3 regions of the Marinobacter nanhaiticus D15-8W genome follow, and region 3 is predicted to be linked to each of the others. Evidence: predicted binding sites of a transcription regulator. Region 3 holds the regulator's gene; each other region holds the start of a gene.
The links. Region 3 encodes sigma-54, which starts transcription at its own class of promoters, with help from an activator protein. Its sites were predicted from a motif close to ANTGGCATNNANNTTGCTNT; they were not measured.
Positions count from the first base shown of each region.

Region 1: RE428_RS14765 (flagellar basal body-associated FliL family protein) is a predicted target of sigma-54. The motif match lies at 1,280-1,299, and genes of this name have one in related genera.
Region 2: RE428_RS01400 (CmpA/NrtA family ABC transporter substrate-binding protein) is a predicted target of sigma-54. The motif match lies at 981-1,000, and genes of this name have one in related genera.

Region 1 covers NZ_AP028878.1:3,326,095-3,328,347, forward strand. Annotated here, with positions in the region: gene fliM (flagellar motor switch protein FliM) at 1-595, opposite strand, end outside; gene RE428_RS14765 (flagellar basal body-associated FliL family protein) at 731-1,231, opposite strand; gene RE428_RS14770 (flagellar hook-length control protein FliK) at 1,442-2,253, opposite strand, start outside.
Region 2 covers NZ_AP028878.1:308,117-310,369, forward strand. Annotated here, with positions in the region: gene RE428_RS01400 (CmpA/NrtA family ABC transporter substrate-binding protein) at 1-809, opposite strand, end outside; gene RE428_RS01405 (ABC transporter substrate-binding protein) at 1,295-2,253, opposite strand, start outside.
Region 3 covers NZ_AP028878.1:1,906,897-1,909,149, forward strand. Annotated here, with positions in the region: gene ptsN (PTS IIA-like nitrogen regulatory protein PtsN) at 1-144, opposite strand, end outside; gene hpf (ribosome hibernation-promoting factor, HPF/YfiA family) at 174-482, opposite strand; gene RE428_RS08590 (RNA polymerase factor sigma-54) at 606-2,126, opposite strand; gene RE428_RS08595 (hypothetical protein) at 2,223-2,253, opposite strand, start outside.

The DNA.
Region 1 (2,253 bases), 1.4 Mb from region 3:
TGCTGATCACCACCACTTCACTCGGGCTGACGATATTCGCCATGGCCGGATTCACTTCAGAGTTTATGTACTCGAATTCCACTTTGAGCACCGCGTTCCAGGCTTCCCGCATATCCTGAAAAACCTGGTTCAGCATCATCTGCACGATGCGGGTTTCGGTGGGCGTGAACTCCCGCCCCTCTATCTTGGCGTGGCGGCCTTCACCACCGAAGAAGTTATCAACCAGCTTGAACACCAGCTTGGCGTCCAGGATAAACAGGCCGGTGCCCCGCAGGGGACGCATCTTCACCAGGTTGAGACTGGTAGGCACATAAAGGGTGTGGATGTACTCGCCAAACTTCATGATCTGTACGCCGCCAGTGGAGACGTCCGCGTTGCGGCGCAGCAGGTTGAACAAACTGATACGGGTGTAGCGGGCGAAACGCTCGTTGATCATCTCGAGGGTCGGCATCCGCCCGCGGACGATGCGGTCCTGGCTCGCCAGGTCATACGATTTGACGCCCGCCTCGTCTGCATCGTCGTAGGTGTCGATGTCACCGTCGTCGACGCCGTGCAACAGCGCGTCGATTTCGTCTTGTGACAGTAAGTCCTGCATACCTGTAATCCGACCTCGATGGTTGCCCGGTGGACGACCGGATGGATGGCATCGCCGGTTTATGTGCCCGGCCCTGCCGCAGTTCTCTTCAAAACGTTATTGTCTCAAACAATCTCTTCACGACACTCGCAAAATCTACTGCAATACGAAATTCTCGAACAGGATACTGTCAATCGGTTCGGCGCTTTCCTGTTCCAATACCGTGTTGACGGTGGCCAGCGCCTCATCGAGCAGCTTCTGCTTGCCCTCGGGGGTCTGCATGGCCTGGAAATCCTGCGCGCCGAACAATGTCAGCAGACGACTGCGAATCAGGGGCATATGGGTCTGCGCGGCGTCGAGCGCCGCCTGATTGCGACTCTGCAGGGCGACGAAAATCTGCATGTAGCGCTGTCGCCCGTCCGTGGATAGGGTGACGATAAACGGCTTGTCGATGGAATAGTAGAGACTGGGCGTGAACGCTTCCTCAGCCGCAGCTTCGGAATCGTCTTCTTGCGCTGCACCGTCATCGGATTTCAGGAACCAGAGGGTGCCTGCAACCGACAGCGCGACGGCCAGCACGATAATGACGACCAGGCCAATAATGAGTTTGAGTTTACCCTTCTTGCCCGCAGGCGCCTGCTCCGAATTTTCTGCCATAGTCCACAACAGTCAGTTTATTGTCATCGCACGAATACGCCCGGATCTTGAGCAAGAACCAGGCCAGTCTGAAAAGACCAGCCCGTATCTCCGGCCACCGGGAGCCGCAGTCTACCCATCGTTCCAGACACGTTGATAAAACAGAAGTTTAGCGTCTGTACCGAAAGACATAAACCACGGTCTGCCGGGTCAGCGATTCACAGTGCCTGATCAGGCGTAGAGATCCACCTCGCCACGCCAGCTCAAGTCCAGGCTTCCCCCCGCCAAAGGTTCGTCCACGACCTCAAGTTCAGCGTCGGCACCTCGACCATAACCACGACCGCCGGAGCCTCCTTCTTCAGCCAAATCCTGCTGCGCCCCCTGATCCGAGGATTCGGCGGAAACCTCGAATTTCTCCAGGTTGAGACCATTCTCCTGAAGCATATCCCGCAGGCGGTGGCCGTTGAGTTCAAGCTGATCACGTACGGCTGAATGGGTAGCGTGGACCGTCACATGCGCCTGGTCGTGCTGAACCTGAACGCGCACCTCGAGCGGACCGAGATCCGGCGGCGTGATATGGATTTCCGCCGCAGACATGCGCTGACTGGTCAGCCAGGCGAGCTTACCGGCGACCTTTTCGCCCCACTGCGCGTGCTGGACCGGCAACTCCACGCTGGTGGAGTAGCTCTTCAGCGTAGCCATGGACTCGCGCCCTTCCAAACCGCGCTGCAAGGCCGTTGCAGGGTTCTGCTGGGACGATGTCTCGCCACTACCCTGGAAACGGGCCAACTGGCCCGAAAAATCCACGGCCTTGCCGTCCGCGCCTAAAGCGGTCTTCCCCGCCAGCAATCCTAATTGTTCGCCCTTCATGCCCAGCAGCGAGTCTCCGCTACCGGCACCTGCACCCTGTTGCTGAGGCTGCATCATCAACTTGTCCAACACCGTACCCGATGTGGGCGGTAGCCCGGTACCCTTTGCGTTGGCGCCGACAGTCAGACCGTTCACGGCCTGAGCTCCCGTTTCCTGCTGGCCAGGTACCGAGA
Region 2 (2,253 bases), 1.6 Mb from region 3:
GACTGCGTGACGCCGAATACCTTCTCCGGGTTGTTCGGCCAGATTTCGAAGTCGGTGATCACCGGCACGCCGATCCCCTTGAAAACTGCCTGCTGGTTCCAGGGTTCGCCGACGCAGTAACCCTGGATGGTATCGGCCTCCAGCGTGGCCGGCATTTGCGGCGGAGGCGTGACGGACAGTTGCACATCCGCCTGTAGGGTGCCGCTGGTATCGCCCTTGTGCGGCGCATAGTAGCCGGGGTTGAGGCCGCCGGCGGCAAGCCAGTAGCGCAGCTCGTAGTTATGGGTGGACACGGGGAACACCATGCCCATCTTGAACGGCTGGCCGGTATCGCGCTGGGCTTCCACGACGGGTTTCAGAGCCGCTGCACTGATGGGATGCTCGGGTTGGCCGTCGCCATTCTGTGGGATGTATTCTTCCATCTGTTCCCAAACGTCGTTGGACACCGTAATCCCGTTGCCGTTGAGGTCCATGCTGAATGCGGTGATCACATCGGCCTGAGTGCCGTAACCTATAGTGGCTCCCAGCGGCTGGCCAGCGAGCATGTGCGCGCCGTCGAGTTCACCGGTGATAACCCGGTCAAGCAGCACTTTCCAGTTGGCTTGGGCTTCAAGCTCTACGAACAGCCCCTCGTCCATAAAGAAGCCCTGCTCCCACGCGACGGCCAGCGGGGCCATGTCGGTCAGTTTGATGAAACCGATCCTCAGATCCGGCTGTTCGGGTGGCCCAATCTCCTCCGCGCCGGCAGTCGCGGTCTGGAACAGGCCAAGCGCTACTACCAGTGTTGCGGTCAGGGTACGGCTAGCCATGCGTCTCTCCTTGGTTTGAGTCGTTCATTTTTTTCAGGCCAAAAAAAAGCGCCCGTCCCCGGGGAAAACCGGGAACAGGCGCCAATGCCTGCAGATCGTATCGTCTGGGTAAAACTGTCCGGCGTCCGCCAAAGGGCGAGCGCCTCAGTACGCGTAATCGTCTCTAGGAATAAAGCAGGAGGTGTGCCAATTAAAATAAAACAATGAAAACATGATGTTATGTTTTTGGTGAGGGCTTCGGTTCTAAAGAGCGAGAGTCTTTATGGGTCAGTTGTCTAAAAAATGCACCACGGCCGGGCGAGGAAAGCGAAAGTATTGCGGAGAATGGAGGCGTTGAAACATAGGTCGGATTAGCAAAGCGTAATCCGACATGGAGTTCAGAGGTTAAAGAGAGTTTGAATTTATCAGAAGGGTTGTTGAGTTACGCTGTGCTTTTACGCCCTTGGGTGAACCCAACCTACATTTGTTGCCTCAGGGAACTCCGATCAACCCGGCCAATGATGAATATGCTCACCCAACAGGCTGTCACCCGAGATATTCACCGGGCCATCCCCACCTTCGAGCACATAAGGTAACCGGTGGTGACCTTCAGTCTTGGCGTCGATGCGAGGCGCATCGATACCCATCGAGCGTGCAGCCTTGCGGAACAGGGCAGGCTTCACGATACCGCGGATGTCCGCGGCTGAGGGTTCATCCAGTTGCCCCCAACGGGCCAGTCGCGTGGCCAGCCAATGCGCCTGGGAGAGCCAGGGGAAATTCGCGCTATCCCGGAAGAAGTGCTGGTGAAGCCGCGGGTGGAACAGCGAGAAGGGGTGTCCATCCAAGGCCTTGACCTGATTGCCGAGATACCGCTCGTCAGAAAGGATATCCCGCAGCGCCGCATGATGTTCCGGATTATCCAGCCACTGGCAGGCACGCAGTAAAACGCGAATCAGGCGCTGGTGGATTTCGGTATGTTGGTCGGCCCAGTCCTTGCGCATCCCCAACACCTTCTCCGGCGAGTTCTGCCAGATCTGGTGGCCAGCATGAAGGATGACCCCCAGGTCCTGCCACTCCAGCAGGCTGTTCCAGGGCTCGCCCACACAGCAGCCTTCGATGGCGCCGGCGCGGAAGGCATCCTCCATCTGCACTGGAGACACAGGGACAATCTGCAAGTGGTTGCGTGCGTCAGGTCCCGCGGCTGCGACCCAGTCGCGGAGTTGCAGGTCATGGCTCGACCAGGGGGCCACCGACGCTAGCTGGATTGGTGAGCCGCGGCGCTGGGCGACTTCCACCAGCGCTTTTGCAGAGGCCAGCGGATCATTGGGATCGGCGCCGCACTCCACCAGTTTCGGGTAGAGTGACGACGACACCGTGATGCCGTTGCCGTTACGGCTTAGCACCATGCCCATGGTGATCGGCGTGCGGGGGCGGTCCGTGGCCAGGGACATGGCCATGGGCATGG
Region 3 (2,253 bases):
CTGGGTTTCCTCGAGCTCTGGGTAGCGCCGAGCAATGTGCTCGGCGATCAGCTCCAGGATGCGCTTCTTGCTGGTGCCCGAGACACCGCAAAGGGTGAGCTCGGGTACCAGGATGGACTGGATGGTTAAAGGTGTTTCCGTCATGGATGGAATGCTTTTCCTTGATGAAACGGCTAGCGACTGGCCGCGCCGTGCATTCGATCGACCGTCTTCTCCTTGTGCTTCAGGATCTGCCGATCAAGCTTGTCTACAAGCGAATCAATCGCTGCATACATATCTTCGTCTTGAGCCTTTGCGTGAACCTCGCCGCCGACGACGTGGAGGGTGGCTTCGGCGGTATGGCGGAGCTTCACCACGGACAGGGTCACCTGACAGTTACTGATATGGTCGAAATGGCGTTCGAGTTTCTCGAACTTTTCTGACACATAGTCCTTCAGGGAGGGAGTCAATTCGACATGGTGACCTGACATATTGAGTTGCATAGGCTTCTCCTACTTGTCGACATGCCCGGAGGCCCGGAAGGTCTCCGGTGTTGAGCCCGTCGCGGACGGCGGACGCCAGAAATAATGCCCTCGCAGCCGCTCACTCATTGGAGCAGCAGTCCCTCATACCAGTCGTTTGCGTTCGTTGGACGGTGGAATGTGCATCGCTTCGCGATACTTCGCTACCGTCCTTCGGGCGACGTTGATGCCCTGATCGCCGAGCAAAGCGGCAATCTTGCTGTCGCTAAGCGGCTTCTTTGGTGTTTCTGCCGCTACCAGTTTCTTGATCATGGCACGGATTGCAGTGGACGAACACTCCCCGCCTTCGTTGGTACTGACATGACTCGAGAAGAAATATTTGAGCTCGAAAATGCCCCGTGGTGTGTGCATGTACTTCTGGGTCGTTACCCGGGATATCGTCGATTCGTGCATGCTCACCGCCTGGGCTATATCCGACAGGATCAGCGGCTTCATTGCTTCCTCGCCGTGATCCAGGAAGCCCTGCTGATGCTCGACGATACGGGTCGCTACCTTTAGCAGGGTTTCGTTGCGGCTCTGCAGACTCTTGATGAACCACTTGGCTTCCTGAAGCTGGTCGCGCAGGTAGGTGTTCTCTGCACTGTTGTCTGCCCGGCGGATCAGCGCCGCATAGCCGGCGTTAACCCGAATACGGGGCGCAATTTCCGGATTCAGTTCGACGCGCCAACGCCCCTTGGATTTGCTGACGACCACGTCCGGGACCACATAGTCGGGCTCGGCTTGGTCGAGGATGTCGCCCGGACGCGGATCCAGGGTCTGAATCAGCGCCAGAACCGCCTTCAGCTGTTCTTCGGTCAACCGGCTGCGACGCAGGAGTTGGGCGTAATCGCGGTTGCCCAGCAAGTTGATGTAATGACTTACTACCAGGCGGGCCTGGGGCAGCCAGGGCGTTTCTGCTGGGAACTGGTTGAGCTGGATCAGCAGGCATTCCTGCAGGTCCCGGGCAAAAACGCCGGGCGGGTCGAAGTGCTGCAGTCGGCGTAGCACCGCTTCAACCTCGTCCATTTCCAGCGGGTCCTCGTCGGTCTCGTCCAGCAGGCCGGTGTGGATGTCCTCAAGACTGGTGACCAGATAACCGCGCGTATCGACGGAATCCAGCAATGCATGCGCAATTGCCCGATCGCGATCGCTCATGGGTGTCAGGTTCAATTGCCAGAGTAGGTGGTCCTGCAGGGTTTCCGTCGGGGAATTACGCGACTCGAAGTCAGTGTCGTCTTCGTCGTCACCGCGGGACGCTGACGCTGGTGCAGACTGGTAGATATCGTCCCAGGCGGTATCGACCGGCAGATCGTCCGGGATGTCCTGCTCATTGTCGGCTGACCAGTCCTGATCGTCGCCGGATTCGTCCCAGTTACCGTCTTCCTGTTGCGAACGGGTGTCGTCCTGATCCTTTACTTCGGTGCCGTCGGCGTTGCTCTCGGAATCAGTCGAGTTGTCCGAGCCTTCTTCTTCCTCGGAGTTCTCGAGCATGGGGTTGGATTCAAGAGCCTGCTGGATCTCCTGTTGTAGATCCAGCGTCGACAGCTGCAGGAGGCGAATGGCCTGCTGCAATTGTGGTGTCATGGTGAGCTGCTGACCCAGCTTAAGCTGGAGCGAAGCTTTCATTACCATTGAATTAGTCCCGTCACCCTTTGGAGCTTTTCAGAGGCTCCGCGCTATCGGCGGTTAATTTTTTGCCGAACCAAGCCGCGCCCTCAATTATTAGGCATTGCATAGGGCATTGATATGGTTG